2 regions of the Actinacidiphila sp. bgisy144 genome follow, and region 2 is predicted to be linked to the other one. Evidence: riboswitches for the same ligand, from Rfam matches in the RefSeq annotation. Region 2 holds a riboswitch; the other holds the start of a gene.
The links. Region 2 has a riboswitch for glycine ahead of gcvP (aminomethyl-transferring glycine dehydrogenase). Riboswitches for the same ligand answer to the same signal wherever they lie in the genome.
Positions count from the first base shown of each region.

Region 1: another riboswitch for glycine. It lies ahead of gcvT (glycine cleavage system aminomethyltransferase GcvT); the one in region 2 lies ahead of gcvP (aminomethyl-transferring glycine dehydrogenase).

Region 1 is NZ_JBYIRM010000013.1:309-15,987, reverse strand. Features, by position in the region: gene AC3EVP_RS16860 (amino acid ABC transporter permease) at 1-243, opposite strand, end outside; gene AC3EVP_RS16855 (glutamate ABC transporter substrate-binding protein) at 253-1,242, opposite strand; gene AC3EVP_RS16850 (amino acid ABC transporter ATP-binding protein) at 1,330-2,121, opposite strand; gene AC3EVP_RS16845 (ABC transporter ATP-binding protein) at 2,170-3,384, opposite strand; gene AC3EVP_RS16840 (ABC transporter ATP-binding protein) at 3,402-4,472, opposite strand; gene AC3EVP_RS16835 (ABC transporter permease) at 4,469-5,482, opposite strand; gene AC3EVP_RS16830 (ABC transporter substrate-binding protein) at 5,580-7,322, opposite strand; gene AC3EVP_RS16825 (ABC transporter permease) at 7,426-8,424, opposite strand; gene AC3EVP_RS16820 (DUF885 family protein) at 8,750-10,282, shown strand; gene AC3EVP_RS16815 (enhanced serine sensitivity protein SseB C-terminal domain-containing protein) at 10,342-11,070, opposite strand; gene AC3EVP_RS16810 (enhanced serine sensitivity protein SseB) at 11,246-12,016, opposite strand; glycine riboswitch at 12,140-12,258, shown strand; gene gcvT (glycine cleavage system aminomethyltransferase GcvT) at 12,456-13,571, shown strand; gene gcvH (glycine cleavage system protein GcvH) at 13,780-14,160, shown strand; gene AC3EVP_RS16795 (serine hydroxymethyltransferase) at 14,173-15,447, shown strand; partial or broken gene AC3EVP_RS16790 (serine dehydratase beta chain) at 15,593-15,679, shown strand, end outside.
Region 2 is NZ_JBYIRM010000030.1:7,088-22,766, forward strand. Features, by position in the region: gene ftsR (transcriptional regulator FtsR) at 1-167, shown strand, start outside; gene AC3EVP_RS28450 (bifunctional nuclease family protein) at 341-814, shown strand; gene AC3EVP_RS28455 (MerR family transcriptional regulator) at 1,140-1,685, shown strand; gene AC3EVP_RS28460 (DNA polymerase IV) at 1,855-3,273, shown strand; gene AC3EVP_RS28465 (PRC-barrel domain-containing protein) at 3,195-3,566, opposite strand; glycine riboswitch at 3,713-3,825, shown strand; glycine riboswitch at 3,827-3,950, shown strand; gene gcvP (aminomethyl-transferring glycine dehydrogenase) at 4,013-6,910, shown strand; gene AC3EVP_RS28475 (DUF5999 family protein) at 7,171-7,365, shown strand; gene AC3EVP_RS28480 (hypothetical protein) at 7,462-8,049, opposite strand; gene AC3EVP_RS28485 (glutamate-cysteine ligase family protein) at 8,525-10,018, shown strand; gene AC3EVP_RS28490 (CPBP family intramembrane glutamic endopeptidase) at 10,254-11,060, shown strand; gene AC3EVP_RS28495 (DUF1059 domain-containing protein) at 11,179-11,370, opposite strand; gene AC3EVP_RS28500 (MOSC domain-containing protein) at 11,490-12,350, shown strand; gene AC3EVP_RS28505 (SAM-dependent methyltransferase) at 12,428-13,252, opposite strand; gene AC3EVP_RS28510 (PadR family transcriptional regulator) at 13,418-14,029, shown strand; gene AC3EVP_RS28515 (LacI family DNA-binding transcriptional regulator) at 14,133-15,212, opposite strand; gene AC3EVP_RS28520 (pyridoxine/pyridoxamine 5'-phosphate oxidase) at 15,445-15,679, shown strand, end outside.

The DNA of each region.
Region 1 (15,679 bases), on a different contig from region 2:
GTAGGTGACGCCCGCGTCGGGCAGTCCGAAGACGAACAGCACCAGGAACGCCAGCAGCGGCACGTTGCGGAACACCTCGACGTACAGGGTGCCGAGCAGCCGCAGCGGGAGGACCGGGCCGACCCGCAGCACCGTCAGCAGGGTGCCGAGCAGCAGTGCGCCGGCGAAGCCGAGCAGGGACAGCTCCAGGGTGGTGCCGAGTCCGCCGGCGAGGTAGCCGAGGTGGCTGAGGACCCCGTGCACGGCGGGCCGTCAGGAGCCGTCGGCGGAGCCGATGGCGGGCGGCGCGGGTGGCGAACCGCCCACCTTGGCGCCGATGGTGGCCTGCCACAGCTTGGCCCACTGCCCGTCGGCGTAGATCGTCTTCAGCCACGCGTCGACGAACGCCTTCGCCTCCGGGTCGGCCTTCGGCAGGCCGATGCCGTAGGGCTCCTGGGTGAAGGGCTGCCCGACGACCTTCAGGCCCGTGTCGTCGGCCACGTCGCCCAGCAGGATGCTCTGGTCCAGCACGTAGGCGTCCGCGCGCCCCTGCTTGACCGCGGCGACGCACTCGCCGTCCTCCTGGAAGAGCAGGGTCTTCGCCTTGGGCGCGACCTTCTTCAGGTCCAGCGCGGCGGTGGAGTTGCCCTCGGTGGCGACCGTCTTCCCGTTCAGGTCGGCCGGCCCGGTGATCCCGGTGGTGCCCGCCTTGACCAGGATCGCGTCGCCCGACTCGTAGTACGGCCCGGCGAAGGCGACCTTCTCCGCGCGCTGCGGGGTGACGGTGTAGGTGGCGAACACCGCGTCCACGGTGCCGTTCTGGAGCAGCGTCTCGCGGGTGTCCACGGTGACCAGGGAGAGCTTCGTGGACGGCTTGCCGATGATGTAGCGCGCCAGCATCTGCGACAGCCCGGCGTCGAAGCCCTCCAACTTATTTGTGACGGGGTTGCGTTGGGAGAAGACCGCGGAGGAGTCGGTGCCGCCGACCAGCAGGGTGCCGCGCTTCTTGACCTTCGCCATCCAGGAGCCGGGGGTGATCGCGGCGGCCGGGGCGACCGGCGCGCCCGCGACCACCTGCTCCTGGGTCGGCCCGGCCGCCCCGCCCCGGCCGCCCTTGACCGGGTGGACGCTGCTGCCGCCGCCGCACGCGGCGAGCACTCCGGTCAGCGCCAGTGCCGCGCCCGCGGCGAGCACCGCCCGGCGCCACCGCGGTAATCCGCCTGGTCCTTGCTCCGTCCGACGGCCGCGCTGCTGAGGAACCATGAGGGACTCCTTCGGTACGAGTACGGATACGGGTACGGGTACGGGTGGTCCGGACGGCAGCGGGCGCGGGGCGCCGGATGCCGGGCGTCAGTGCCGCAGGATCGTGGAGAGGAAGTCGCGGGCGCGCTCGGTGCGCGGCTTCGTGAAGAACGCCTCGGGCTCGCCGGTCTCGACGATCTGCCCGGCGTCCATGAACACCACCCGGTCCGCGGCGCGGCGGGCGAAGCCCATCTCGTGGGTGACGGCGACCATCGTCATGCCGTCGCGGGCCAGGCCGACCATCACGTCCAGCACCTCCCGGATCATCTCCGGGTCGAGCGCGGAGGTCGGCTCGTCGAAGAGCATCAGCTTGGGGTGCATCGCCAGGGCGCGGGCGATCGCGACGCGCTGCTGCTGGCCGCCGGACAGCTCCGCGGGGTGCCGGGACTCCTTGTCCGCCACGCCGACCCGCTCCAGCAGCGCCCGCGCCTCCTCGACGGCCTCGGCCCGGGGCACCTTGCGCACCCGGGTCGGGCCGAGCACCACGTTCTCCAGCACGGTCTTGTGCGCGAACAGGTTGAAGGACTGGAAGACCATCCCGACGTCGGCCCGCAGCGCCGCCAACGCGGCGCCCTCCTGCGGCAGTTCGCGGCCGTCGAAGACGATCCGGCCGGAGTCGGCGGTCTCCAGCCGGTTGACGCAGCGGCACAGCGTGGACTTGCCGGAGCCGGACGCGCCGAGCACGACGACGACCTCGCCCTCGTGCACGTCGAGGTCGACGTCGCGCAGGGCGACGAAGTCACCGAACCGCTTGTTGACCGCCTCGATGCTCAGCAGCACCCGCCGGCCGCTGCCGCCGGCCGCGGTGCCGCCCGCCGTCCCGTTCGCGTCGTCCGCCATGCTTACGACGATAGGGGGCCGCGCGGCGGAACAGTAGCGGCCGGGGCGTCATCGCAGGGCGGGCTCCGGACGCTGGTCGGCGGCGTTCTCCGGGTGGTGGCAGGCCACCTGGTGGCCGGGCGCCAGCTCCACCAGCGGCGGCTGCTCGGTGGTGCACACCGCGGTCGCCTTCCAGCAGCGGGTGTGGAACCGGCAGCCGGGCGGCGGGGAGATCGGCGAGGGCACGTCGCCGGTGAGCAGGATGCGGCCGCTGCCGCTGACCGGGGCGGCGGCCCGCGCGGGCGCCGGCTCGGCGTCCGCCGGGGCATCGGCGGCGGCGTCCGCGACGGTGTCCGCGGCCTCCTCGCCGGGCACCTCGGGCGTCACCGTCGGCCGGTTGCGCCGCTTCGGGTCGGGCACCGGCACCGCGGACAGCAGCGCGGTGGTGTACGGGTGGAAGGGCGAGCTGTACAGCGCCTCCCGGTCGGCCAGCTCCACCACCTTGCCCAGGTACATCACCGCGATCCGGTCCGAGACGTGCCGGATCACCGACAGGTCGTGCGCGATGATCACGTAGGTCAGGCCGAGTTCGGACTGGAGGTCGTCCAGCAGGTTGACCACCTGCGCCTGGATGGACACGTCCAGCGCGGAGACCGGCTCGTCGGCGACCACCAGCTTCGGGCGCAGCGCCAGCGCCCGGGCGATGCCGATCCGCTGCCGCTGCCCGCCGGAGAACTCGTGCGGGTAGCGGTTGTAGTGCTCGGGGTTGAGGCCGACCAGTTCCAGCAGCCCCTGCACCTCCTTCTTCACACCCTGCTCGGTGGCGACCTTCTGCAACCGGAAGGGGGTGCCGACGATGGTGCCGATGGTGTGCCGCGGGTTGAGCGAGGAGTACGGGTCCTGGAAGATCATCTGCACGTCGCGGCGGAGCGGGCGCATGGCGCCGGTGCTCAGGTGCGTGATGTCGCGGCCGTCGAACTCGACCGTCCCGCCGGTCGGTTCGAGCAGCCGGGTGATCAGCCGGCCCATGGTGGACTTGCCGCAGCCGGACTCGCCGACCACGCCCAGCGTCTCGCCCGCCCGGACCTGGAAGTCGATGCCGTCGACCGCCTGCACCGCGCCGACCTGGCGGCGCAGCAGGCCCTTGGTGATCGGGAAGTGCTTGGTCAGCCCGGTGACCTTCAGCAGCGGCTCCCCGGCCGGCTTGCGCGGCGCGGGGGTGCGCTCCTGCGGCGTCGCGTCGGCGGCCGGACCGCCCTTGTCCAGCGAGGTCTTCTCCGCCACGGTCTCGTCCCGGCCCTTCACAGCTTCGGCTCGATCTCTTCGGTCCAGATCCTGACCCGCTCCTCGTCGCCGAGGTGGCAGGCGGCCACGTGGCCGGCGGCGACCTCGCGCAGCTCGGGCACCTCGGACTGCGAGGCGCCGCCGGTCAGTTCGGCGTAGGGGCAGCGCGGGTGGAAGGCGCAGCCGCTCGGCACGTTGATCAGGCTGGGCGGCGTCCCCTTGACCGGGTTGAGCCGGTCGGTGCGCTCCCGGTCCAGCCGGGGCATGGAGCCGAGCAGGCCCCAGGTGTAGGGGTGCTTGGGCTCGCTGAAGAGCTTCTCGGCGGTGCCGCGCTCGATCACCCGGCCCGCGTACATCACCAGCAGGTCGTCGGCGACCTCGGCGACCACGCCCAGGTCGTGGGTGATCATGACGACCGCGGAGCCGAACTCCTGCTGGAGGTCGCGGATCAGGTCGAGGATCTGGGCCTGCACGGTGACGTCGAGCGCGGTGGTCGGCTCGTCGGCGATGAGCAGTTCGGGGTTGTTCACCAGCGCCATCGCGATCATCGCGCGCTGCCGCATGCCGCCGGAGAACTGGTGCGGGTAGTCCCGGAAGCGCTTGCGCGGCTCGGGGATGCCGACCCGGTCGAGCATGTCGATGGCCCGCTGGGCGGCCTCCTTCTTGCTGACCGCGTGGTGCACCCGGTACGCCTCGACGATCTGGTTGCCGATCGAGTAGTACGGGTGCATCGCCGACAGCGGGTCCTGGAAGATCATCGCCATCTTGCGGCCGCGCAGCCGCCGTACCGCGTCCGGCGGGGCGCCGACCAGTTCCTCGCCGTCCAGCCACACCTCGCCGGAGATCCGGGCCCGCGCGGTGCGGTGCAGGCCCATGATGCCCAGGGACGTGACGGACTTGCCCGACCCGGACTCGCCGACGATGCCCAGGGTGCGGCCGCGCGGCAGGTCGAAGCTGATGCCGTCGACGGACTTCACCAGGCCGTCGTCGGTGTCGAAGTGGATGCGCAGGTCGCGCACCGACAGGTACGCGTCCTGCGCGGCGGGCGGCTCTTGCGGGGTTTTCAGCAGCCTGTCGGCGGAACTCACGAGTACCTCACGCGGGGGTCGAGAACGGCGTAGGCGAGGTCCACCAGCAGGTTGCAGACCACGACGAAGAAGGCGACCACCAAGGTCACGGCCATCACGATGGGCAGGTCGTTGGCGGTCACGCCCTGGATGGCGTAGGCGCCCATGCCCGGCAGCGAGAAGACCTGCTCGGTGATGACCGCGCCGCCGACCAGCAGCCCGAAGTCCATGCCGAAGATGGTCACGATCGGGGTGAGCGTGGAGCGCAGCGCGTGCTTGACCACCACGTCCCGCTCGCGCAGGCCCTTGGCGCGCGCGGTGCGGATGTAGTCCTCGCCCATCGTCTCCAGCATGCCCGCCCGGGTCAGCCGGGCGTACAGCGCGGAGTACAGGAAGGCCAGGCTGCACCAGGGCACCAGCAGGTTCCACGCCCAGTCAGCGGGGTTGTCGGTGAACGACACGTAGCTCATGCCGTTGCTCCACAGCGGCCACTGCACGGTGAAGACGCTCAGCGCGAGGATGCCGGTGAAGAAGATCGGCAGCGACACGCCCATCAGGGCCACGCCCATCGACAGCCGGTCGATGATGGTGCCGCGCTTGAGCGCGGAGACCACGCCGACCGCGACGCCGGTGATCACCCAGATCACCGCGGCGCCGATGGCCAGCGAGAACGTCACCGGGATACGGGACTTCAGCTGCGGCCACACCTCGACGTGGCTCTTGAAGGAGTAGCCGAAGCAGGGTGCGTGGCAGTGCACCGGGTCGGGGCCGTAGTGGTAGTCGGCGCCGGCCACCAGGCCCTTGAGGAAGTGCCAGTACTGCTCGTAGAGCGGCAGGTCGAAGCCGAGGTTCCTCTTGATCGCCGCGACGGCCGCCGGGTTGGCGTCCTTGCCCACGTACTGCGTGGCGAGCTGGGTGGTGGTCTGGCCGCCGATGCGGGGCACGAGGAAGAAGATCGCGAAGGTGATCATGCTGACCACCAGCAGGAGCACGATCGCGGCGAACACGCGACGGATGAAGTAAGCGGTCACGGCCGTTCCGGCTGGCGTCCGCCCGGCCCGGATCGCGGGCCGGACCGGGCGGACGCCGGAGCCTTCACCTGCCTTTCGGTGCGTAGGAGCCTTGCGGCTACTTCGAGGAGCCCATCAGCAGGTAGTCGTACATGCCCAGGTACGCCTGGGTGACCGTCACGTTGGTGGCGGAACTCGGGCGGTAGAGCAGGTTCTTGCGGTAGATCAGCGGCACCACGGAGGCGTTCGCCATGACCATCTTGTCGATGTCGCCCCACGCCTTGGTGCGGGCGGCGGCGTCGGTGTTGGAGATCGCCGCGGCCAGCGCCTGGTTGATCTTCGGGTCGTTCAGCTCCATCAGGTTGTTGCCGCCGGACGGCTTGATCGCGCCGCCGTCGACGATCTGGTCCAGGAAACCGTAGCCGGTGGGCCAGTCGGCGCCCCACGCCATCATCATCATGCCGACGTCGTGCGAGTGCACGTAGTCCGGGACGCCCGCGTAGTTGGAGAAGTACTTGTCGGCGGGGAAGGTCTTGATGTTGACGGTGATGCCGACCTTCTTCAGCGCCGCCTGGATGGCGGTGGCGCCGTCCACCTCGGGCTGCCGGTCGCTGCGCGCGGTGAGCGTGGTGGTGAAGCCGCCTGGCTTGCCGCAGGCCGCGAGCGCCGCCTTGGCCTTGGCCACGTCGCCGTTGTTGCCGGCGGTCGGGTACTCGTCGAACTTGGTGTAGCCGTTCACCGACGGCGGCAGCAGCGTGGTGGCGACGTCGCCCTTGACCGCGCCGCCCTCGGCGTTGACCACGGAGGTCTTGTCCACCGCGTACTGCACGGCCTTGCGGCAGTTGATGTTGTCGAACGGCGCCACGTGCAGGTTGAGCGCCATGTACGAGGTGGCGCCGGCGATCGCGTCGTCGGTATGCGAGAGCTGGTTCTTGTTGCCCAGGATCTTCGACTGCGTCTCGGCCTCGACGCCGGTGCCCTGGAGGTCGACGGTGGCGTTGTCGGCCATCAGGTCGTTGTCGATGGTGCGCTGGTTGATGTTGAACTTCAGCACGTACTTGTCGGGCAGCGCGGTGCGGATCGGGTCGGTGGCCTTGCTCCACTCCGGGTTGCGCACCAGCGTGGCGCCCTTGCCCTCGGAGTAGGAGGCGAACTTGTACGGGCCGGTCGACTGGATGTGCTGCACGTAGGTCGCGCCGGTGTCCTTGGACTGCTCGACCGGCGCGGTCTGCGAGAACGTCGCCAGGTAGTCGAAGTCGGCGAACGGCTTGGCCAGGTGGAAGATGATCGTCTGGTCGTCAGGCGTCTCTATGGACTTCAGCCCGTCCGGGCTCTTGTCCTTGTACGGGCCCTGGTACGTGCTGTCGTCGGCCAGGTAGCTCTTGAAGTACACCGGGCCGTTGGACATCACCTCGGGCGCGAAGTTGCTGCGCTCGATCGCGTACTTGACGTCCTTGGAGGTCACCGTGGTGCCGTCCTGGAACTTCACGCCGGTGCGCAGGTGGTACGTCCAGGTCTTGGCGTCGGCGCTGGCGGTGCCGAGCCCGGTCGCCAGGTCGGGGACCACCGTCAGACCGGCCTTGCCGGCCGCCGGCTTGAACGTCAGCAGCGAACGGGCGTAGAGCCGGGAGAAGTCCTGCACCCAGCCGTAGTAGGTGTTGCCCGGGTCGAGCGAGTCGGGGCCGCTGGAGTGGTCGGCCGTGACCGTCCCGCCCTTCTTCGTCGACGCGTTGACGATCGACGTGAGCGCCTGGTCCTTCTTGCCGGAGCTCTTGCTGCCGCCCGAGCCGCCGCAGGCGGACACACCGAGTGCCATCGCCAGACCGAGCGCGATGGCGGAGGTCACCTTTCTGGTGTTCATACCGGGTTACGCCCCTCACTTCCTATGGAGTCGCCGGGTCGGTCGCGGTGCGCCGCACGGCACACGGGGTGCCACCCGGGGTTCGATGGGTGTCCCTGCGGGATCACTTGCTGCGCGGGTCCAGGGCGTCCCGCAACCCGTCGCCGAACAGGTTGAAGGCCAGCACCGTGATGAAGATCGCCAGGCCGGGCACGAACATGTACTGCGGGTCGGACTGGTAGACGTCGACCGCGCTGGTCAGCATGCCGCCCCAGGACGCCTGCGGCGGCGCGATGCCGACCCCGAGGAAGCTCAGCGCGGCCTCGAACAGGATGTTGGTGGGGATCAGCAGGGTGGAGTAGACCAGGATCGGCGCCACCAGGTTCGGCAGCAGCTCGCGGAAGAGGATGAACGGCCCGCGCGCGCCCATGCCGCGGGCGGCGTCGACGAACTCGCGCTCGCGCAGGCTGAGGGTCTGGCCGCGGACGATCCGCCCCATGTAGGGCCAGTTGAAGAAGCCAATCACGAAGATCAGCACGCAGATCCGCAGCGGCAGCCCGCTCAGCCCGAAGGCGCCGTCCTGGAGCGAGGCGGAGATGGAGATCGCGAAGAGCAGCAGCGGGAAGGCGAGGAACACGTCCATCAGCCGGCTGATCAGGCTGTCCACCCAGCCGCCGTAGTAGCCGGCGATGATGCCGAGCACGGTGCCGATCACGTTGGACAGCACGGTGGCGCCGGTGGCCACCAGCATGGAGATCCAGGAGCCCTCGACGATCCGGGCGAGGATGTCGCGGCCGAACTTCGGGTCCACGCCCAGCGGGTGGGACCAGCTCATGCCGCCCCAGCCGCCCTTGGGCGCCAGCAGTTCGGGGTCGACCAGGTTCTGGTGGAAGGCGTTCGGGTCGAGGTTGAAGACCATCTCGATCGGCTTGGCGAGGATCGCCAGCAGCACCAGCAGCACCACCACGACGCCGCCGGCCATCGCGACCTTGTCGCGTCTGAGCCGGCGCCAGGCTATCTGCCCGAGCGAGCGGCCCTCGATCATGCCTCGCCCGGCCCCGCTCAGGACGGCCTCCGGGTCTGCCGCCGCCTGTCCGGAGGTGGTCTCGATAGGTGCGGTCATGGCGTTTTTGCCGACCCCTCTCGCCGGTGGTGACCGGCGCGCGCCCGCCGCGGTAGCGGCTTCCTCGTCACTTGGTGCCTGTGGTGCTTCGGTTGCGTACGAAACGGCCGTCACCCGCAGTGAACGCTCTTCGTGATCATGCGTGCGACGTGCGTATCCACTACGCGCATTGCGGTTGGGACATGTCAACGCCAAGGCGTCTTGCCGCTGGATTCTTCTTCCGGTCGGCGATCACCCGCCAGACCCCACGGAGAAGGGATGCGCAACTGTGATGTGGGTGGTTCTTTCATCGTTACCGACGCGTACCTCGGGGTACGGTCACCAGATGGACGAACGGCTGCGCGCGGTCTGCGACCTGATGGTGCCCCAGGCCCGCGAGATGTCGGGCCTGCACGAGTACGACGGACAGGTGCAGGACCTCTCCCCCCAGGGGGTGCGCGCCGGCCTGGCCGCGATGGCCCGCGCCGCCCGGAGCGCCGGACCGCTCCAGGACCCGCACGACGAGGCCCACTTGGCTGTCTTCGAGGAGTCACTGCGGGTGCAGTACGGCGAGCTGGAGCTGCACCGCCGCGACCCCTACCCGCACCTGTCCAACCTCGAACTCGCCTGCTACGACCGCGAGTACGCCCCGCGCGCCGACCGCAGGAAGGCCCGCAAGGCGCATCTGGCGCGGTGGCCGGACGCGGTGGACGCCGCGCTGGCCTCGCTGGACCGGGTACGGGCCCCGGTCGCCGAGGCGCTGCTCGGGCCGGTGCTGGGACTGGCCGCCGACCTCGACCCGGACGGCGGCAAGGTGGAGCGGGCCGCACTGCGCGCGCACGCCCGGCTGGAGGGCCACCTGCGGCACGTCGCCGAGCACGGCGACCCCGACCCGCGGCTCGGCGGGCGGGCCCTGGCTGCCTTGATGGGGGCTCAGGAGGGCCTTCGGGTGGATCTGACCGAGCTGGCCGGGCAGGCCGACAAGGAGCGCGTCCGGCTCACCGAACTGCTCACCGACGCCTGCCGCGTCCTCGACCCGGGCCGCGGCGTGGACGAACTCCTGCCGGGGCTGCTCGCCGACCACCCGGGCGCGGACGGCGTCATCGCCGAGGCGGCCCGGCTCACCGAGGAGGCCGTGGAGTTCACCCGGGAACGGGGCCTTGCGCCCTACGTCGACGGCGAGTGCCTGGTCGGCCCGGCACCCGCCTCCCGGCGCTGGGCGATGGCCATGATGACCTGGTCCGCGCCCGCCGAGGCCGACGCGCCCTCCTGGTACCACGTCACCCCGCCCGAGCCGGACTGGCCGGCCGACGAGCGCGAGGAGTGGCTGACCGTCTTCAGCCGCACCAGCCTGCCGTCCATCACCCTCCACGAGGTCGCGCCCGGCCACTTCGCGCACGGCCGCGCCCTGCGCCGCGCCCCCTCCCCGGTGCGGCGGCTCCTGCACAGCCTGTCCTTCGCCGAGGGCTGGGCGCACTACGTCGAGGAGGTCTGCCTCGACGAGGGCTTCCGCGCCCGCGACCCGCGCTTCGCGATCGGCGTCGCCCTCGAAGCGCTGGTCCGCGTCACCCGGCTCACCTGCGCGATCGGATTGCACACCGGGGCGCTGTCGCTGGAGGAGGCCGCGCGGTACTTCGTGCGCGACGCCCACCTGTCGCCGGCGGCCGCCGCCGCGGAGGCGCGGCGCGGCACCTTCGACGCCGGGTACGGCCGCTACACCTGGGGCAAGCTGGAGATCCTGCGCACCCGCGCCCGCGCGCAGCGCGCCTGGGGCGCCGAGTTCACCCTGCCCCGCTTCCACGCCGCCCTGCTGCACCTGGGCAGCCCGCCCCTGGGCCTGCTGGACGCGGCGGTCCACCCGCCCGGCCCGGCCGCGTGACCGCCGCACAGCCGCTGGATGGCCGCCGCGCAGCCGCCGCTTGATCGCCGCGCAGTCGCCTAGCGGTCGAAGAAGGGCCGGCCGAACGTACGCATCCACAGCGCGACCGGGTCGTACGGGTCGGCCATGGCGACCGTGGAGACGGCCACCGAGTCGGGCACCCCGCCGACGGCCTGCTGCATCATCAGCCGGACGGACTCCACGGCCTGCCCGGCCCCCTCGTAGAGCTCGACGCCGATCGCGAGGTAGGGCTCGCCGAGCACCGGCTGCACCCACGCCTGGCGCAGCGCGCGCACCGCGGAGGTGCGGTGCGCCGCCTGGGCGAGCAGCGCGTAGAACTGGGGCATCTGGAGCGAGGGTTCGCCGATCTGGAGCGGCCCGGCGGGCAGCAGGTCCAGGCCGACCGCGATCCGGCGCAGGTCGGCCCAGGGGATGCCGAGGCCGCCGCCGGCGCTGTGCGGGTTGAGCCAGAGGCCGGACCGGTCCGGGAAGAGGGTCTGGGCGATGTCCCGCCCGGAGACCACTTCGTGCTCGCGGTTCCACCCGCTGGCGGCCAGTTCCCGCGGCGAGGTGAAGCACGGCGCGTAGCCGTAGCCGCCGATCTCCATCGTGCCGTACTGCGCGTCGGGCGTGCCGGGGGCGCCCTGCCACAGCAGCATCCACACCTGGCCCTCGGCGAGTGACGCGAGCAGGTTCTCGTATGCGTCGAACCGGCCGGGTGCCACCTGGAGCAGCATCTGCTCCACATGGCCGGCCTGCGCCGCACCGCCTTGCGCGCCCGCGATCACGTGGGACCGCCCCTTTCCCTTCGTACTGCTCTTCGCACGACATCAAACCAGGTCGAGTGTGCCCAGCGGTATGCCCGCCGACTCAAACCGAACCGGCTATAGACGCGGTATACGACCGCTGAACGCGTGCGCCGAGCCGCACCTGCCGTGGCCCTGCCCCGTGCCGTGCCCGGGCTCAGTCGCGGGCGAAGAACGGCCGCACCGTCTCCAGCATCCAGTCCCCCACCGGGTCCTGCGCCACGTCCAGCAGGATCAGGTGCACCGGCCACGGCGGCTGGGCCGCACCCATCGCCCGGCCGAGCGCGTCCATCGCGGCCGACCGGTCCGCCTCGGTCCAGCGGTCCAGCTCCACGCCGACGAACAGCGCCGGCGGCTCCTCCTCCACCACCGCCAGGGCCCGCCGGCCGCTCAGCACCACCGAGGTGACCGCGAACTCGCCGGCCGCGGCGGCCAGGAAGTCCACCGGCTCCTCGTCGTGGTCCGGCTCCCACAGCCGCACCCGGGCGCCGGGTGGCGCGTCACCGCCGCGCACCCCGGCGAACGCCGCCTGGCGCTCGCCCTGCGCCGGGCGGCACAGCTCGGCCACCGCGGCCGGCGGCAGCGGCACACCGACCGCGCCCCCGGGGTTGACGGCGATCCCGACCAGCGGCGGCAGCCCGCGGGCGAACTCGTGCACCGGCGCGACCGTGCAGGGCATGCCGTCCGCGGCCTGCCGGAACTGCTGCTCGGAGCTGAACACCGGCACGTAGGGCGCGCCGCCCAGCACGACCGTCGGCAGGTCCAGGTCGGCCGCCTCGCGCGAGCCGCCGTTCGGCAGCGGCACCCACACCCGGGACCGGCCGAGCACCTCCAGCAGCCTGGGCGTGGCCGAGGGGTTGCCGAGGCTGGCGCTCAGCACCTCTTCCAGCTCGTTCGCCGGCCATGTGTACGGCGCCGGATTCTCCATGTCCACCCTTGTCCGCCCGAGTACCGCGTCTGTAGCGTCGTGCCCCGGAAACCCTAACGGCTGCCGGGGGCCGCGCACCCTGGGCATGCAATGATGAAGCCGACAACTTGCATACCGGCCGTTCGAGGCCGCGCGGGAGAGTCCCGGACCGGTGCACGCGACTTGCTCGCGGGCGGCGGGCCGGGCGCCGAAGGAGCAAGTCCTCCCTTGAATCTCTCAGGCACAGATACCGCGCGGGCGAGGCAGATCTGAAAAGCGGCGGAGCCGTCGGCGCACCCCTGGGGGTGCCCGCCCGGCCCCGCCCACCCAAGGTGCAAACCGTGACCCGCCGGTGCGGGGTTCACGGTGAACCTCTCAGGTTCCGATGACAGATGGGGAGCATCCGATCCGTCGTCCCCTTTCTCTCTTCACCGAGACCGAGCCTGGGAGCCCGTCACCGATGAGCGAACCCCGCCGTACCGCGCTCGACGCCCTGCACCGCGCCCTCGGCGCGACCATGACCGACTTCGCCGGCTGGGACATGCCGCTGCGGTACGCCAGCGAGCGCGAGGAGCACCAGGCGGTGCGCACCCGCGCCGGCCTGTTCGACCTGTCGCACATGGGCGAGATCACCGTGACCGGCCCGCAGGCGGGCGAGGCGCTGGACCACGCCCTGGTCGGCCACCTGTCCGCGCTGGCGGTGGGCCGGGCCCGCTACACGATGATCTGCGCGCCCGACGGCGGCATCCTCGACGACCTGATCGTCTACCGGCTGGGCGCGCAGGAGTTCATGATCGTCGCCAACGCCTCCAACGCGCAGACCGTGCTCGACGCGGTCGCGCTGCGGGCGGCGGAGTACGACGCGCAGGTCCGCGACGACCGCGAGGCGTACGCGCTGCTGGCCGTCCAGGGCCCGCAGGCCCCGGCGATCATGAAGGCGGTGACCGACGCCGACCTGGACGGGCTGAAGTACTACGCCGGGCTGCCCGGCACCGTGGCCGGGGTGCCGGCGCTGATCGCCCGTACCGGCTACACCGGCGAGGACGGCTTCGAGCTGTTCGTGGCGCCGGGCGACGCCGAGCGGCTGTGGCAGGCGCTCACCGAGGCCGGCGCGCCCGCGGGCCTGGTGCCGTGCGGGCTGTCCTGCCGGGACACGCTGCGCCTGGAGGCGGGCATGCCGCTGTACGGGCACGAGCTGACCGCCGCGGTGACGCCGTTCGACGCGGGGCTGGGCCGGGTGGTCAAGTTCGACAAGCCCGGGGACTTCGTCGGGCGCGCCGCGCTGGGCGCCGCCGCCGAGCGGGCCGCCGACCTGCCGCCGCGCAAGCTGGTCGGGCTGGTGGCGCGGGGCCGCCGGGTGCCGCGGGCCGGCTACCCGGTGACCGACGCCTCGGGCACGGTGATCGGCGAGGTCACCTCGGGGGCGCCGTCGCCGACCCTGGGCAAGCCGATCGCGATGGCGTACGTGGACGCGGCGCACGCGGCGCCCGGCACGCCGGACGTCGCGGTGGACATCCGCGGGACGCGGGAGCCGTACGACGTCGTGGCGCTGCCGTTCTACAAGCGCGAGCGCTGAGCGCGGGGCTCCGGCGCGAGCCGGGGCCCCGGCACTGACCGCGGGGGTACGGCGCGAGCCGGGCCCGGCACCGACCGCGGGGCTCCGGCACCGGCCGGCGCCCGAGCCGGCCGGGACCCGGGCGCCCCGCCCCCGCACCCCCACCCTTACCTTTCCGTTTGCCGTGCCGCGCACGCGAGCACCCCTGCCGATCCGGGAGAATCCACCCATGAGCATCAACCCTGAGCAGCTTCGCTACAGCAAGGAGCACGAGTGGCTGTCGGCCCCCGCCGACGGCGCGGCCACCGTGGGCATCACCTCGCACGCCGCCGACGCGCTCGGTGACGTGGTCTTCGTCCAGCTCCCCGAGGTGGGCGCGACGGTGACCGCGGGCGAGACCTGCGGCGAGCTGGAGTCCACCAAGTCCGTCAGCGACCTGTACTCGCCGGTCGGCGGGGAGGTCACCGAGGTGAACCAGGACGTGGTGGAGGACCCGTCGCTGGTGAACTCCGCCCCCTTCGAGGGCGGCTGGCTGTTCAAGGTGAAGGTGGCCGAGGAGCCGTCCGACCTGCTGTCCGCCGCCGAGTACGACGCTTTCATCGAGAGCTGAGGGAACCCCGCGATGTCGCTGCTGAACCAGTCCCTGCACGCGTTCGACCCCGACGTGGCCGCGGCGGTCGACGCCGAGCTGCGCCGCCAGCAGTCCACGCTGGAGATGATCGCGTCCGAGAACTTCGCGCCGGTCGCCGTGCTGGAGGCGCAGGGCTCGGTGCTGACCAACAAGTACGCGGAGGGCTACCCGGGCCGCCGCTACTACGGCGGCTGCGAGCACGTCGACGTGATCGAGCAGCTCGCGATCGACCGGGTCAAGGCGCTGTTCGGTGCCGAGAGCGCCAACGTGCAGCCGCACTCCGGTGCCCAGGCGAACGCCGCCGCGATGTTCGCTCTGCTCAAGCCGGGCGACACCATCCTCGGCCTGGACCTGGCGCACGGCGGGCACCTGACCCACGGGATGAAGATCAACTTCTCCGGCAAGCTGTACCAGGTCGCGGCCTACCACGTGGACGCCGAGACCAACCTCGTCGACATGGCCGAGGTGGAGCGGCTGGCCAAGGAGCACCGCCCGCAGCTGATCGTGGCGGGCTGGTCGGCCTACCCGCGGCAGCTGGACTTCGCGGAGTTCCGCCGGATCGCCGACGAGGTCGGCGCGTACCTGATGGTGGACATGGCGCACTTCGCCGGGCTGGTCGCGGCCGGGCTGCACCCCTCCCCCGTGCCGTACGCCGACGTGGTCACCACCACGACCCACAAGACGCTCGGCGGCCCGCGCGGCGGGGTGATCCTGGCCAGGGCGGGCCTGGCGAAGAAGATCAACTCGGCGGTCTTCCCCGGGCAGCAGGGCGGCCCGCTGGAGCACGTGATCGCGGCGAAGGCGGTGGCGTTCAAGGCCGCGGCGACCGACGAGTTCAAGGACCGCCAGACCCGTACCCTGGAGGGTGCGAAGATCCTCGCCGACCGGCTGACCCGGCCCGACGTGGCGGAGCTGGGTGTGTCGGTGCTGTCCGGCGGCACCGACGTGCACCTGGTCCTGGTCGACCTGCGCAACTCCGCGCTCGACGGCCAGCAGGCCGAGGACCGGCTGCACGCGGTCGGCATCACCGTCAACCGCAACGCGGTCCCGAACGACCCGCGGCCGCCGATGGTGACCTCGGGGCTGCGGATCGGTACGCCCGCGCTGGCCACGCGGGGCTTCGGCGCCGACGACTTCCGCGAGGTCGCCGACATCATCGCGGCGACGCTCACCGCGTCGCCGGCCTTCCCGCCGTCGGAGGTGGAGCCGCTGCGCAAGCGGGTCACCGCCCTGGCGGAGAAGCACCCGCTGTACCCGGCGCTGTAGCCGGGCCGGCCGGGGTGGCGGGCGGCCGTGCCCGCCACCCCGGCAGCAGCACCCCGCCGTCCCGGCGGCAGCACCAACCGCCGCGCGCGGCCGCAGCACCACCCTGCGGACAACGGCGTCCGCGAACCCCAGGAGCAATGACACCGTGGCAATCTCCGTCTTCGACCTGTTCTCCATCGGCATAGGGCCCTCCAGCTCGCACACCGTCGGCCCGATGCGGGCGGCGAACATC
Region 2 (15,679 bases):
CCGAGCGGGAGGCGGGCCTGGTCGAGCAGGTGGTGGCGCCGTTGCGGCTGCACCGCAACCCGCAGACGCGGCTGCACGCGGAGGCGACCGCCCGGGAGCTGGCCACGCTGTCGGTGCGGCTGCACGCGGCGATGGTGCAGTCGGCGCTGCGGGTCCGGCTGGACTGACCCTCCGGCGGCCGACCGGCACCGGATTTCGGCCGGATCGCGGCCGGAAGTGCCGCCCGGGGCGGCCGGCAGGGGGAGAACCGCCGGGCGGAGGGGGCTCCGGATGGCTTTCGGGCCGCGCCCGGGGCCTGCCCGACTACCCAAACCCCGCGGGCACGGCCTAGGGTTGCTGTGTGAACGAGCTCGACGTTGTGGGTGTCCGGGTCGAAATGCCCTCCAACCAACCGATCGTGCTCCTGCGTGAAGTAGGAGGCGACCGGTACCTGCCCATCTGGATCGGGCCGGGAGAGGCGACGGCCATCGCATTCGCGCAGCAGGGCATGACCCCTGCGCGACCGCTGACTCACGACCTCTTCAAGGACGTGCTCGAGGCGGTGGGACAGACGCTGACGGAGGTGCGTATCACCGACCTGAGGGACGGCGTGTTCTACGCGGAGCTGGTCTTCGCCGGCGGGGTCGAGGTCAGTGCCCGCCCGTCCGACGCCATAGCGCTCGCCCTGCGCACCGGTACGCCGATCTACGGCAGCGAAGGTGTGCTGGACGACGCGGGGATCGCGATCCCGGACGAGCAGGAGGACGAGGTCGAGAAGTTCCGCGAGTTCCTCGACCAGATCTCGCCCGAGGACTTCGGGACCAGCAACCAGTAGGCCCGGACGTCGCCGCCGTGCGGCGGTGGGCCCGGCTCGCGGGCCGGGCCGCTGCGGGCTGCCCGGATGGGGGCAATATTGCCGCCGCGGGGGCATTCGGAACTGGGTTCCCGCTGTGCAATCAGATCAAACCACTCCTGGGGTGAATTTCACTCGGCGTGCCGAGCGTGGCGATCGTTGACGCACGTGTGACGACTGCCTACCGTCAGAGGGAAAGTCCGGTGGCACGTGCACGCGGCCAGTGGACGCGAAGGGGACGGAGGGCGTCGTGAGAAGTACCGGCGACGGTTTGGCGACCGGCGGCCCGTATCCGGCCCGGGGGACACTGGCTCCCGCGGCGGTGGGCGCCGACGGCGGCCCGCCGGCCGAGACGCCGCCCGAGCAGGTCGGCTACCGGGGCCCCGCGGCCTGCGCCGCGACGGGCATCACCTACCGCCAGCTCGACTACTGGGCCCGGACCGGCCTCGTCGAGCCCAGCGTGCGCCCGGCCTACGGCTCGGGCACCCAGCGGCTGTACGGCTTCTCCGACGTGGTCGTGCTCAAGATCGTCAAGCGGCTGCTGGACACCGGCGTCTCCTTGCAGAACATCCGCACCGCCGTCCAGCACCTGCGCTCGGTCGGCCCGGGCGAGCTGGCCCGGATGACCCTGATGAGCGACGGCGCGACCGTCTACGAGTGCACCTCGCCCGACGAGGTGGTGCAGCTCCTCCAGGGCGGCCAGGGCATCTTCGGGATCGCCGTCGGCGTCGTGTGGCGCGACGTCGAGAGCGCGCTGTCGCAGATGCACGGCGAGCGCGTGGACACCGGCGAGACCCTGATCGGCCACAATCCGGCCGACGAGCTGGCCCGGCGCCGCAACAAGGCGGTCTGAGCCCCCGGCCGCAGGTGCCTCCGGCCCGTGACAGGCCGGCCCCGCAAAGGCCCGGCCGATAAAGCCCCGCCCCGTAAGGACCTGACCCCACCCGTACGCCCCGGCCGCGACCCGCCGTCGCCGTACACCTGTACGGCTGCTGTCGGTGGGATGCGGGAGGCTTGGGGGTGTGAGAAGTGCGCCGACGATCCTGCACCTGGACATGGACGCGTTCTTCGCCGCGGTCGAGCAGGCGTCCAAGCCGAGCCTGCGGGGCAAGCCGGTGGTGGTCGGCGGCCTGGGACCCCGCGGCGTGGTGTCGACCGCGTCCTACGAGGCACGTGTGCACGGCGTCCACTCCGCCATGGCGATGGCCCACGCCCGCCGACTGGCCCCGAACGCGGCCTACCTCGTGCCGAGGTTCGGCCTCTACCGGCAGATCAGCGAGATCGTCATGGGCCTGCTGCGCGAGGCGTCACCGCTGATAGAGCCGCTGAGCGTGGACGAGGCGTTCCTCGACCTGGAAGCCGGCGCCTACGCCGACGACCCGCGGGCCGTGGCGCGCGGGCTGCGCGCCGACATCAAGGCCGCCACCGGCCTGACCGCCTCGGTCGGGCTGGCCGGCTCCAAGCTGCTGGCGAAGATCGCCTCGGAGCAGGCCAAGCCGGACGGCCTGGTCGTGGTCGAGCCGGGCACCGAGCGGGCGCTGCTGGACCCGATGCCGGTGCGCACCCTGCCCGGCGTCGGCCCGGCCACCGCCGAGCACCTGCGCCGGGCCGGCATCCTCACCGTCGCCGAGATCGCCCAGGCGGGCGAGGCGGAGCTGGTGCGGCTGCTCGGCAAGGCCCACGGCGCGGGCCTGCACGCCATGGCCGCCGGCGTCGACAACCGCCCCGTGGTCGCCGACCGCGACGTCAAGTCCATCTCCGTCGAGGACACCTTCGACAGCGACCTCACCGACCGCGCCCATGTGCGGTACGAGATCGACCGGCTCGCCGAGCGCTGCGTGCAGCGGCTGCGCGGCGCGGGCCGCTCCGGCCGCACCGTCGTGGTGAAGGTCCGGCGGTACGACTTCTCCACCCTCACCCGCTCCGAGACGCTGCGCGCCCCCACCGACGACCCGGCCGTCGTCCGCGAGACCGCCCGCCGTCTGGTGGAGGCCGTGGACACCACCGGCGGGGTGCGGCTGCTCGGGGTGGGCGTGGCGGGGCTGGCCGACTTCACGCAGGAGGACCTGTTCGCGCAGGCCGAGGGCGAGCGCGCGCTGCACGGCGGCCCCGAGCCGGACGCCCCCGAGCCGCTGCCCAGCCGCCCGCCGCCCGCGGCCGAACGGGCCGACCGCTGGATGCCCGGCCATGACGTCACCCACGACAGCTACGGCGCCGGATGGGTGCAGGGCAGCGGCGTCGGCCGGGTGACGGTCCGCTTCGAGGTGCCCACCGACACCGTGCCCGGCCGGGTGCGCACCTTCCCCGTGGACGACCCGGCACTGCGCCGCAGCGACCCGCTGCCGCTGGCCGCCCAGCAGGCTCACTCCTCGTCGGCCAGCTCCCCGAAGTCCCCGGACGGCGCCGGCTCGGCCGCCGAGCGCGGCACGTCCATCCCGTAGTGGTGGTAGAGCTGCAACTCCTGCTCGGGCGACAGGTGCCGGCCCACCCCGAAGTCCGGGGCGTCCTTGATCAGCGCCTTCTCGTACGGCACCCGCAGCTTGTCGCCGTCCAGCTCGCTCGGGCCGAGCGGCACGAAGGCGTCCCGGGTGAACAGGCCGGTGCGCACCGCGGCCCACTCCGGTGTGCCGGTCGCGTCGTCGAGGTAGACCTCGTCCACCGTGCCGATCCTCGTCCCGTCACGGTCGAAGGCGCGGCGGCCGATCAGGCTGCGCGGATCGATGTCGGTCTGCACGGTCCCTCCAACCAGTCCAACCAACCCCAGGCCGCCGCCGTACGGCGGCCGCTGGTACCTACCCAAGGCCACAACCGGGGCGGTGTCGACTCGGCACCTGTTCCGACCCCTGTTCGGAACGCGCTGGTAGGCTGGACAACGGCCGTCGACCCCGTGCGGGAGAGTCCTCCGAGAACCCCGCCTGGCGGCGGTTGGCGGAGGGCGCCGAAGGAGCAAATCCTCCCCGGAAACTCTCAGGCATCCGTACCGCTCGGGTGAGGTCACTCTGGAAAGCAGGACCTGTCCCGGAAGCAGAGCGGCCGCCGGGACGCGTCCTCACCGACGGTGAAAGCCGCCCTGTGGGCCGGGGCGGTGAAGCTCTCAGGTTGTGATGACAGAGGGGGAGGCCGTACGGGTGCCCTGGCGGCACCCCCCGAAGGTCGTCACGGACCAGGAGGCCCCCGAAGATGAGTGACCGCCGAACCACCCTCGCCGAGCTGGAAGCAGGCCGGCCCTTCGCCCGCCGCCACATCGGTCCCGACGTCGAGGCGCAGGCCAAGATGCTCGCCCAGGTCGGCTACGGCTCGCTGGACGAACTGACCGCCGCGGCCGTCCCCGACACCATCAAGAGCACCGAGGCGCTCGCCCTGCCGGCCGCCGTCACGGAGGCCGAGGCGCTCGCCGAGCTGCGCGCGCTCGCCGACCGCAACCAGGTGCTCACCCCGATGATCGGCCTGGGCTACTACGGCACCTTCACCCCGCCGGTCATCCTGCGCAACGTGCTGGAGAACCCCGCCTGGTACACCGCCTACACCCCTTACCAGCCGGAGATCTCCCAGGGCCGCCTCGAAGCGCTGCTGAACTTCCAGACCGTCGTCGCCGACCTCACCGGCCTGCCCACCTCCGGGGCCTCCCTGCTGGACGAGGGCACCGCGGCCGCCGAGGCGATGGCGCTGTCCCGCCGGGTCGGCAAGGTCAAGAACGGCGTCTTCCTGGTCGACGCCGACACCTTCCCGCAGACCCTGGCGGTGATCCGGACCCGGGCCGAACCGACCGGCGTCGAGGTCGTCACCGCCGACCTGTCCGCCGGCATCCCCGCCGACGTCGCCGAGCGCGGTGTCACCGGTGTGCTGCTCCAGTACCCGGGCGCCTCGGGCGCCGTCCGCGACCTGCGGCCGGTGATCGAGCAGGCGCACGAGCTGGGCGCGATCGTCACCGTGGCCGCCGACCTGCTGGCGCTGACCCTGCTCACCCCGCCCGGCGAGCTCGGCGCGGACATCGCGGTCGGCACCACCCAGCGCTTCGGCGTCCCCATGGGCTTCGGCGGCCCGCACGCCGGCTACATGGCCGTCCGCGACGCCTACGCCCGCAACCTGCCCGGCCGCCTGGTGGGCGTGTCGGTCGACGCCGACGGCGACACCGCCTTCCGCCTCGCCCTCCAGACCCGCGAGCAGCACATCCGCCGGGAGAAGGCCACCAGCAACATCTGCACCGCGCAGGTGCTGCTCGCCGTGATGGCCGGCATGTACGCCGTTTATCACGGCCCCGACGGGCTGGCCGCCATCGCGCGCCGCACCCACCGCTACGCCGCGGTGCTCGCCGCGGGCCTGCGCGCGGCCGGCGTGGAGGTCGTCGAGGACGCGTTCTTCGACACCCTGACCGCCCGGGTGCCGGGCCGGGCCGCCGACGTGGTGGCCGCCGCCCGCGCCGCGGGCATCAACCTGCGGCAGACCGACGCCGACCACGTCGGCATCGCCTGCGACGAGACCACCGACCGCGCCGCGCTCACCTCGGTGCTCGCCGCGTTCGGCGCGGACACCGCGGACACCGCCGACCTCGACGCCCTCGACGCGGCCACCGCCGACGCGCTGCCGGCCGCGCTGCTGCGCACCGGCGACTACCTCACCCACCCCGTCTTCCACCGGCACCGCAGCGAAACCTCGATGCTGCGCTACCTGCGCCGGCTCGCCGACCGCGACTACGCCCTGGACCGCGGCATGATCCCGCTGGGCTCGTGCACCATGAAGCTCAACGCGACCACCGAGATGGAGCCGGTCACCTGGCCGGAGTTCGGCGCGCTGCACCCCTTCGCGCCCGCCGACCAGGCCGAGGGCTACCTCAGCCTGATCCACGGCCTGGAGGACCAGCTCGCCGCGATCACCGGCTACGACAAGGTCAGCCTCCAGCCCAACGCCGGGTCGCAGGGCGAACTGGCCGGGCTGCTCGCGGTCCGCGCCTACCACCGCGCGGCCGGCGACCTGGACCGCACGGTCTGCCTGATCCCGTCCTCCGCGCACGGCACCAACGCCGCGAGCGCGGTGATGGCCGGGATGAGCGTGGTCGTCGTCAAGACCGGCCAGGACGGCGACGTGGACGTCGACGACCTGCGGGCGAAGATCGAGCAGCACCGCGACCGGCTCGCCGTGCTGATGGTCACCTACCCCTCCACGCACGGCGTGTTCGAGGAGCACATCACCGACATCTGCGCGGCCGTGCACGACGCGGGCGGCCAGGTCTACGTGGACGGCGCCAACCTCAACGCGCTGGTCGGGCTCGCCCGCCCGGGCCGCTTCGGCGCCGACGTCTCCCACCTGAACCTGCACAAGACGTTCTGCATCCCGCACGGCGGCGGCGGACCCGGCGTCGGCCCGGTCGCGGTCCGCGCCCACCTCGCCCCGCACCTGCCCAACCACCCGCTCCAGCCGCAGGCGGGCCCGGCCACCGGCGTCGGCCCGGTCTCCGCCGCGCCGTGGGGCTCGGCGGGCATCCTGCCGATCTCCTGGACGTACGTCCGGCTGATGGGCGCCGAGGGCCTCAGGCAGGCCACCCAGATCGCCGTACTGAGCGCCAACTACGTCGCCAAGCGGCTGGAGGCGCACTACCCGGTGCTCTACACCGGCCCCGGCGGCCTGGTCGCCCACGAGTGCATCATCGACCTGCGGCAGCTGACCAAGGACACCGGCGTCAGCGTCGACGACGTCGCCAAGCGGCTCATCGACTACGGTTTCCACGCCCCGACGATGTCCTTCCCGGTGGCCGGCACCCTGATGATCGAGCCCACCGAGAGCGAGGACCTCGCCGAACTCGACCGGTTCTGCGAGGCGATGATCGCGATCCGCGGCGAGATCGACCGGGTCGGCGCGGGGGAGTGGCCCGCCGACGACAACCCGCTGCGCTCCGCCCCGCACACCGCGGCCGCCCTCGGCGGCGACTGGCAGCACCCCTACAGCCGCCAGGAGGCCGTCTTCCCCGCCGGCGTGCACCCCGCGGACAAGTACTGGCCGCCGGTGCGCCGGATCGACGGGGCGTTCGGCGACCGCAACCTGGTCTGCTCCTGCCCGCCGCTGGACGCCTACGAGGGCTGACCGGCCCGGCGGCAGCACTGTGGGAAGGCGGCGCCTTCCGACCCGGAAACGGGCGGAAAGCGCCGCCTTCGTGTCCGCAACCGGCCGCGCGGATGGCGCGTCCTGCACCAATGAGCAGCGCGCACGTGAAACACCTGCGGAAGGCCGTCCGGGGCGCAAGACTGGGACCGGCCGCGCGAGAACGGGGGACCCACATGAGCCAGGCAGGCCACGCGACCGACCGCACCATTCACCTCTCGCAGCGAAAGACACCAGTGACCATGTGCAAGCACGAGCCGCAGTGCCCCACCGCCGACAGCGCCGACCGTGAGGCCGCCCTGATCGTGGCCCACCACCCGGAGCAGGGCTGGAGCCTGCTGTGCAATGGGGTGCTGCTCTTCGAGGACACCGGGGAGATCCTGCCCGACGGGCAGATCATCGCGCCGCACCGGCCGCTGGCCGCGGCAGGCGCCTGACGGGGAGTACGACGGGGGCAACGAAAGCCGGTTCCCCCGGGCCTTGCCGCGCCCGGGGAAACCGGCTTTGCTCGTGCCGAAGGCGTGCTCTGCGGGCTACGCGGGCGAGCCGGCCAGCGGCGGCGGGGCGAGCCAGCTGTTGAGCAGCGGCGCCATCTCCACGATCCGGTACACCCGGTGCGAGGCGATCCCGGGCGGCGCCGGGGCCAGCGGGATGACCAGGTCGGCCGGGTCCGGCTGCGCGGTGGCGGCGTCGGCCCGCGGCACCGAGTGCAGCCACAGCGCCATCATGTAGCGGCTCGGCACCGACAGCAGGTGCGGCTGGTAGGTGGCCGGCAGCGGTTCGGCCTGGCGCAGCGCGCGCTCGGTGGAGGCCAGGTAGGGGCCCTCGGAGAAGCGCGAGAACACCCATCCGTCGGGGGTCGCCACGGTCTCGCCCGCCGCGGCCACCCGGGCCCCCGCCCTGATATGGAACCGCCAGCCGGCCAGCCGCGCGTGGGGCAGGCCGCCGGGCACCGACGCGGGTTCGAACACATGGACCGGCAGGGGGTGTTCGGCGTCCAGCGGCCCCTCCGCGGTGCGCAGGGCGGGGGTACGGGCTTCCAGGACCGCGGTGGGCGAACTGAGCGCCGCCAGGACGCTCAACAGGGCGGGTGCGGGTGCTGGGGGGACAAGCAGCGGCATGGTGTTGTCGCCTCTCACTGGGAGACACGTGGTGCGGGCACAAAGCGGTGCGGGCGAGATGCGGACGGCCGCGGTCAGTACCTGGTGAGGGTTACTGCTCAAGCTCGCCCGGCGACGGCGGATACTCTGCCTCGTGCGCGGAGTTTATACGACGTATGTTCGCTCCATGTTTCATCTACCGGCCGCCGGCATTACCCGCAAGGCGGTAATCCGCCTTCCTCCGGACGGCCGCAGCCGACATTACCGCAGGCTGCCGCGCGGTCGTCGGCGATTTCCGCGGTGTACGGTCGGCCGGAAACATACGGTGCCAATAGGCGGGATTTCCCGCCGTGTCCTGGGCCGAATGTGCCATCGGCACGTGCCCGCTGTCGGCCACTACGGCAAGCGTAGCGTGCACACCCGGTCGAGGTGGGCGTTATCGATCAGTTCCATGGGGCATCCTCCCGTGAGGACCCGCACGAGGAGGGACGCTTCGATGGGGGAGAAGGTCGCGGCCGGGGCGTTCGACCTGGCCGACCGGCGCATGTACCGGAACAAGCTCCAGCAGTGCCTGCTGGGGCTGGAGCGGCTGCTGGCGGAGAAGCGCTTCGACCGGCCGCGCAATCTCATGGGCCTGGAGATCGAATTGAATCTCGCGGATTCCCGCGGGCTGCCCCGCATGATGAACGAAGAGGTGCTGGAGCGCATCGCGAGCCGTGATTTCCAGACCGAGCTGGCCCAGTTCAATATCGAGGTGAACATCGCGCCGCACGCGCTTTCCGGCCGGGTCCTCGACCGGCTCGCCGAGGAACTGCGCACCGGCCTCGGCTACGCCGACCGGATGGCCGGCGAGGTCGGCGCCGGCATCGTGATGATCGGCATCCTGCCCACCCTCCAGGCCCAGGACCTGGTCTCGGCGAACCTCTCCCGCGCCGACCGCTACACCCTGCTCAACGACCGCATCCTCGCCATGCGCGGCGAGGACATCACCCTCGACATCGAGGGCGTCGAGCACCTCGTCTACACCTCCGCCTCGATCGCGCCCGAGGCGGCCTGCACCTCCATGCAGATGCACCTCCAGGTCACCCCGGGCCGCTTCGGGCCGGCGTGGAACGCCGCGCAGGCGGTGTCCGCGCCGCAGGTGGCGATCGGGGCGAACTCGCCCTTCCTCTTCGGCCGCGAACTGTGGCGCGAGACCCGCCCGCTGCTCTTCCAGCAGGCCACCGACACCCGCCCGCAGGAACTGCGGGCCCAGGGCGTACGGCCGCTGACCTGGTTCGGCGAGCGCTGGATCGATTCCGCGGCCGACCTGTTCGCGGAGAACCTGCGCTACTTCCCCTCGCTGCTGCCGATCTGCCACGAGGAGGACCCGCTGCGCGTGCTCGACGAGGGCGGGGTGCCCGAACTGCGCGAGCTGACCTTGCACAACGGCACTATCTACCGCTGGAACCGCCCGGTCTACCAGGTCGTCGACGGGGTGCCGCACCTGCGGGTGGAGAACCGGGTGATGCCCGCCGGGCCGACCGTCGCCGACGTCATCGCCAACGCGGCGTTCTACTACGGCCTGGTGCGCTCGCTCGCCGAGGCGCCGCGGCCGGTCTGGCAGCGGCTGCCGTTCGGCGCCGCCGCCGCGAACTTCGACGCGGCCTGCCGGGACGGCGTGGACGCGGTGCTGCACTGGCCGCGCCCGCGCGGCACCGCGCTCGCCCAGGTGCCGGCGGCCGACCTGATCCGCGACGAACTGCTGCCGCTGGCCGCCGCCGGGCTGGACGCCTGGGGCATCGACCCGGCCGACCGCGACCACTACCTCGGCATCATCGAGCAGCGCTGCCGCCGCCGGACGAACGGCGCCCGCTGGCAGGCCGACGCCTTCCACCACTACCTCGACCGCGGCCTGGACCGCCGGGCGGCGCTCGCCGCGATGACGCAGCGCTACCGGGCCCTGTCCACCGAGGGCGCCCCGGTCCACACCTGGCAGCTCCCGGGCTGACCGGCCCCGGCCGCACATCCCTCCGCACACCCCGCCGCCCGCCCCGCCGCGCGCCTGCCGCCGTACGGGTGCCGGGGCGCGCTGCGGACCGGTCGCGGACATGACGACCCAGGCGGGTGGCGTAGGCTCGCGCGGCGCACCCACCGCGCGAGCGCGGCACCGGGGCGGGGTGGTGCGGTGGTAGGGCGGCGGGCGGGATCTTCGTATCGTGTCCACGACGACACGGGAGGACCGCGTGCAGGCATCAGTACAGGCCGAGGCCGGGCAGCCGGAGCGGCCGCAGCCGCTGCTGGAGGAGCGGACGCTGCGCAGCGAGACGCTGATCGTGCTGGCGCTGTCGCTCGGCGCGAGCGGCGTCTCCGCGGTGATCAGCTTCATCGGGTCGGTGACCCGGCCGGGCGCGCTGAAGGACCAGGCCGCGACGCTGGTGGGTTCGGCGGCGCCCGGCCGCCCCTGGCTCGACCTGGCCTGGCAGGTGTTCTACATCGCCACCGCGCTCGTCCCGGTCGCGCTGGTCGCCCACCTGCTGGCGCGCGAGCGGGTCGGGATGCCCGCGCTCGGCTTCGACCTCACCCGGCCGCGCTGGGACCTGGCCCGCGGCGCGCTGGTCGCGGCGGTGATCGGCGGCACCGGGCTCGCCTTCTACCTGGGCGCGCGGGCCGCCGGGTTCAACCTCACGGTGGTGCCCGAGTCGCTGCCGGCGGTGTGGTGGCGCATCCCGGTGCTGATCGCCTCAGCCGTGCAGAACGCGGTGCTCGAAGAGGTCATCGTGGTGGGGTACCTGCTGCGCCGGCTCGACCAGTTGAAGTGGTCGCCGACCGCGGCGCTGGCCGCCAGCGCGGTGCTGCGCGGGTCCTACCACCTGTACCAGGGCGTGGGCGGCATGGTGGGGAACATGGCGATGGGCGTGGTGTTCGTGCTGCTCTACCGCCGCTGGGGCCGGATCGGGCCGCTGGTCGCCGCGCACTCGCTGATCGACACGGTCGCCTTCGTCGGGTACGCGCTGCTCGCCGGGAAGGTCGGCTGGCTGCCCACCGGATGACGGGCGCCGCGGCGGCAGGAGGCGGCGCCGGGGCGTACCGCGTACGGGCCGCGCACGGAAAGAGGGGTACCGGTCGTGCGCGGGAGCCGGGGACGGGCCGCCCGGCGCCGGGGGCGGGTCAGACGTGCTGCGGGACCTCGTCCTTGAGCATGCCGCGGATCTGCTGGCGCAGTTCAGGGCTGTCGTCGTGGCCGTGCACGGATGTCGCGTGCTCGCTGGCGGCACGGACGACCTCGTCCTCCTCGCCGGAGATGGTGAGGGTGCAGTTCGACTCGCTCGGGTAGTCCCGGCAGTCGGCTACTTTGCGCATGACGCACCTCCTCTCCTTCGTCTCCCAGGGTAGTGCGGGCGCTGCCCGGGACGCGGGGACCGGTGCGGCACGGGATATATGGCTTGACCGGGAAAACCGGGGTGGGCAGGCTCTGCACGGTGACCGGACCCGAGGCTGTGCCCGCTGCCGTGGTGGGGGCGCTGCTGCGCTACCCCGTGAAGTCGATGCTCGGCGAGGCGGTCACCGCTGCCGACGTGACCGAGCGCGGGATGCCGTACGACCGGGCGCTCGCGCTGGTGCACCGCGGCAGCGGCAAGGTCGCCAGCGCGAAGAACCCGAGGCTGTGGCGGCGGCTGCTCACGCTGAGCGCCGAGGCGGCACCGGAGGCGGTACGGATTCTGCTGCCGGACGGCAAGGAGCTGCGGAGCACCGACGCCGACGTGGACCAGCGGCTCTCCGACGTCCTGGAGCAGCCCGTCACGCTGACCGCCCGGCCGCCGGAGCGGGCGGAGCTGGACCGGGCACACCCCGACGAGGTGCTGCGCGAGGGCGTCCGCGCCCGCGTCGGCGTGGACGTGGGACGGCTGGGCGGCGCCGCCCCCGCCGGCACCTTCTTCGACTTCGCCCCGCTGCACCTGATCACCTCGGCCACGCTGCGCCGGATCGGGGAGCTGAGCCCGCAGGGGGCGCCGGCGGTGGCGCGCTACCGGCCGAACATCGTGATCGACGGCGCCGGGAGCGGCTTCGTGGAGAACGACTGGCTCGGCCGGGACCTGCGGATCGGCGACCACCTCACGCTGCGGGTCATCGCCCGCACCCCGCGCTGCGCCATCCCGACCCTCCGGCACGGCGCCCTGCCGCGCGACACCGGCGCCCTGCGGGTTCCGGCGGCCCACAACCGGGTGGCCCCCATGCCCGACTCCGACCCGCAGCCCTGTGCCGGTGTGTACGCGCAGGTCCTCCGCCCGGGCCGCATCACCCCCGGTTCTCCGCTCACCCTCCTCCCGGCGGCCGGGTAGCCCGCCCTGCGCGCCGCCCGCGGCGGCCCCCGCGCCTCCCGCGGCGGCCCCCGCGCCGCCCGCAGCCGCGCCGAGCGCTACCGGCGGACCGCCGAGACCAGCCTGCCGAGCCGCTCCTCGCGGTGCGGCGGGGCGCCGTACGGGCGGCCGTAGGCGGCGGCAAGCCCGCGCAGGGTGTGGTCATCGGCGTCCCAGCCGTGCCCGGCCAGCCAGCCCACCGGGTCGTCGGGCACCTCCGAGACCCACAGGGACGTGGCCGAGCCCGGCGCGGCGTCCGCGCCGAAGCGCCTCACCGCGCCGCGCGCGGCCAGCGTCAGCCCCATCCGGCTGCCGGCCGCCGACTGCGCGCCGATCCGGGCCACCAGCCCTTCCACCGCGTCCCGCGGCAGGTAGACCAGCAGTCCTTCGGCGACCCACACGGTGGGCGTGGACGGGTCGTGCCCCGCGGCGGCCAGCGCCGCCGGCCAGTCCTCCCGCAGGTCCACCGCGACGGTGCTCCGCTCGCAGCGGGCGACGGCCCGCTCCTGGCGCAGCACCGCTGCCTTGAAGTCCAGCGGCGCGGCGGTGTCGACCTCGAACAGCCGGGTGCCCTGCGGCCACTCCAGCCGGAAGGCCCGGCTGTCCAGTCCGGCGCCGAGCAGCACGACCTGCCGGACCCCGGACGCCGCCGCCTGCCGCACCAGGTCGTCCAGGAACCTCGTCCTGATCACGATCCAGGACGCCACGGCCAACCGGCGCCGGCGCTCGCCCGCGTCATCAGCGACGTCGGCCGGCGGCGCGGAAGCGGGCCACCGTCCGCCCGCGGCGGCGAACGCCCGGGCCAGCGGGTCGTGGAACAGCGCGTCGTGCCGCTCGCTCTCCAGCGCCCGCACCCGGGCCACCTCCACGGCCGTGGCCCACACCCCCGACGGCCGCACCGGCTCCCGCTCATCCGTCACCGCGCCAGCCTAGAGGACTGCTCCCCTCGGGGGGCCGGGTCGGCGGCTTCCACCCGGGGGTTGCTCTTCGATGTATTCCGATATATCGTTGAGCTGTCGCGAACGATCAACGATGGAAGGAGCGACATCATGCGTTCCCAAGGACATGCACATGGACACGGAAAGCGCGGACCCGGACATCACGGGTGGGGCGAGTACGAGGGGTCGCGGGCGGCGTTCGGGCCGTTCGGGCCGCCCTTCGGCGGTGGGCCGTTCGGGCCCGGCGGGCGGGGGCGCGGCGGACCGCGCGGACGCGCCCGGCGCGGTGACGTGCGGGCGTCGATCCTGGCGCTGCTCACCGACCGCCCGATGCACGGCTACGAGATGATCCAGGAGATCGCCGACCGCAGCGGCGGCGCGTGGCGGCCGAGCCCCGGCTCGGTGTACCCGACGCTGCAACTGCTGGAGGACGAGGGCCTGATCGGCAGCGAGACCGAGGGCGGCAAGAAGCTGTTCACGCTCACCGACGCGGGCCGGACCGAGGCCGAGGCCGGCCCCGACGCGCCCTGGGAGGACGCCGGTCGCGGCGTCGACTGGGACGCGCTCCATGAGGTCAGGAAGGCCGGCGGCGGGCTGATCGAGGCGTTCCGCCAGGTCTGGGCGACGGGCACACCGGAACAGCGCGACAGGGCGCTGACCGTGGTGAACGACGCGCGCAAGAAGCTGTACCTCATCCTCGCGGACGAGGACATCGGGAAGTAGGACCCGTGGCGGCGCCGGACGGACCGGCGCCGTGTCCGACGTATCCGAGCGGTCCGCCGCCGGGCATCGCGCCCGGCGGCGGACCGCTCGTGCGTGGCAGGCCCTACCCGCCGCTGGAGCCGCGCACCAGCAGCCGGGTCGGCACGATGTAGGAGTGCACGAGGTCCGCCGGGCGCCCGGCCTCGGTGTCCAGCAGCCCGCGCAGCGCCGCGACCGCGGCCTCGCCCAGCGCGCGCTGGTCCTGCGCGACCGTGGTGAGCGCCGGGCGGACCAGCGCCGCCGCGTCGATGTCGTCGAAGCCGACGACCGCCAGGTCCCGCGGCACCGACAGCCCCGCGTCCGCCGCCGCGTGCATCGCCCCGATCGCCATCTGGTCGCCCGCCGCGAAGATCGCGGTCGGCGGCTCGGGCAGGTCCAGCAGCCCCCGCGCCGCCGCCTCGCCGCTGGCCAGGAAGAAGTCCCCCTCGACCACGTAGGAGTCCGGCACCGGCAGCCGCAGCCGTTCGCACGCCCGCCGGTATCCGGTCAGGCGCTCGGCCGCGGGCGGCAGGTGCAGCGGGCCGGTGACGGTGGCGATCCGGCGGTGCCCCAGCTCGTACAGGTGCTGGACGGCCGCCGCCGCGCCCGCCGCGTTGTCGGAGCTGACCCGCACCGTACGCGGGCCGGTGAACGCGGTGTCGATGCCCGCGCAGGGCACCGTGGAGGCGGCGAGCGCGCGCAGGCAGCGGTCGTCCGGCGGCGTGGTCAGCACGATCACGCCCTCCAGGTTGTGCCGCCGCACCGCCTGGAGATAGGCGCCGTCGGGCTCGTCGGCGCCCGCGGTGGTGAGCAGCATGAGGTGGTAGTCGGCCTCGGACAGCGCGGTGCGCACCGCGCTGAGCAGCCCGAGCAGGAACGGGTTGTGCAGGCCCTGCGCCTCCTGCCCGCTGTCCCAGATCAGCCCGATCGTGTCCGAGCGGCGCCGGACCAGGGTGCGGGCCGGCTCGTTGGGCGCGTACCCCAACTCCGTGGCCAGTTGGCGTATCCGCGCGCGGGTGGCCTCGCTCACCTCCGCGCGGTCGTTGAGCGCCCGCGAGACGGTGGCGGTCGACACCCCGCTGCGGCGGGCGAGTTCACGGATGTTCACGAGGTACCCGTTCTGCGCGAGTTCGGACAGGAAAGCGCTCCCGTAAGGGTGCGGCACGACAACAGCCTGCGTACAGTCCCGGCCGCCGGCGAATACCGGCGGGGGCGTCCGCGGGGCCGGAAGCGTTTACGGCTCCGGCGGCCTGCTCGGGCCCGCCGGGCGGGGCAACCCGCGCTTCCCCCGGGCGCGGTGTGTGATGGACGGTGCCCGCTGCGACAAGGTGGCGGGACGGCGCAAGCGGGCCGACCCAAGCGGGACGGCGCAGGCGGTACGGCAGAAGGGGCACGGCATGGACGAGCAGGCGGACGGCGGCAACAGCCCGGGCGAGGGCCCCGGTTCGGACCCGGCGCGGCGCGCGGACGAGGAACTCCTCGCCCGTACCCGCGCCGTGCCCGTACTCGCCGGAGCGCTGCCGCACCTCGATCCGGAGCGGGTACCGGACGCCCCCGGGCCGTTCTTCGCCCGCTGGCTGGCCGAGGCGATCGACGCCGGAGTGCCCGAGCCGCAGGTCATGACGCTCAGCA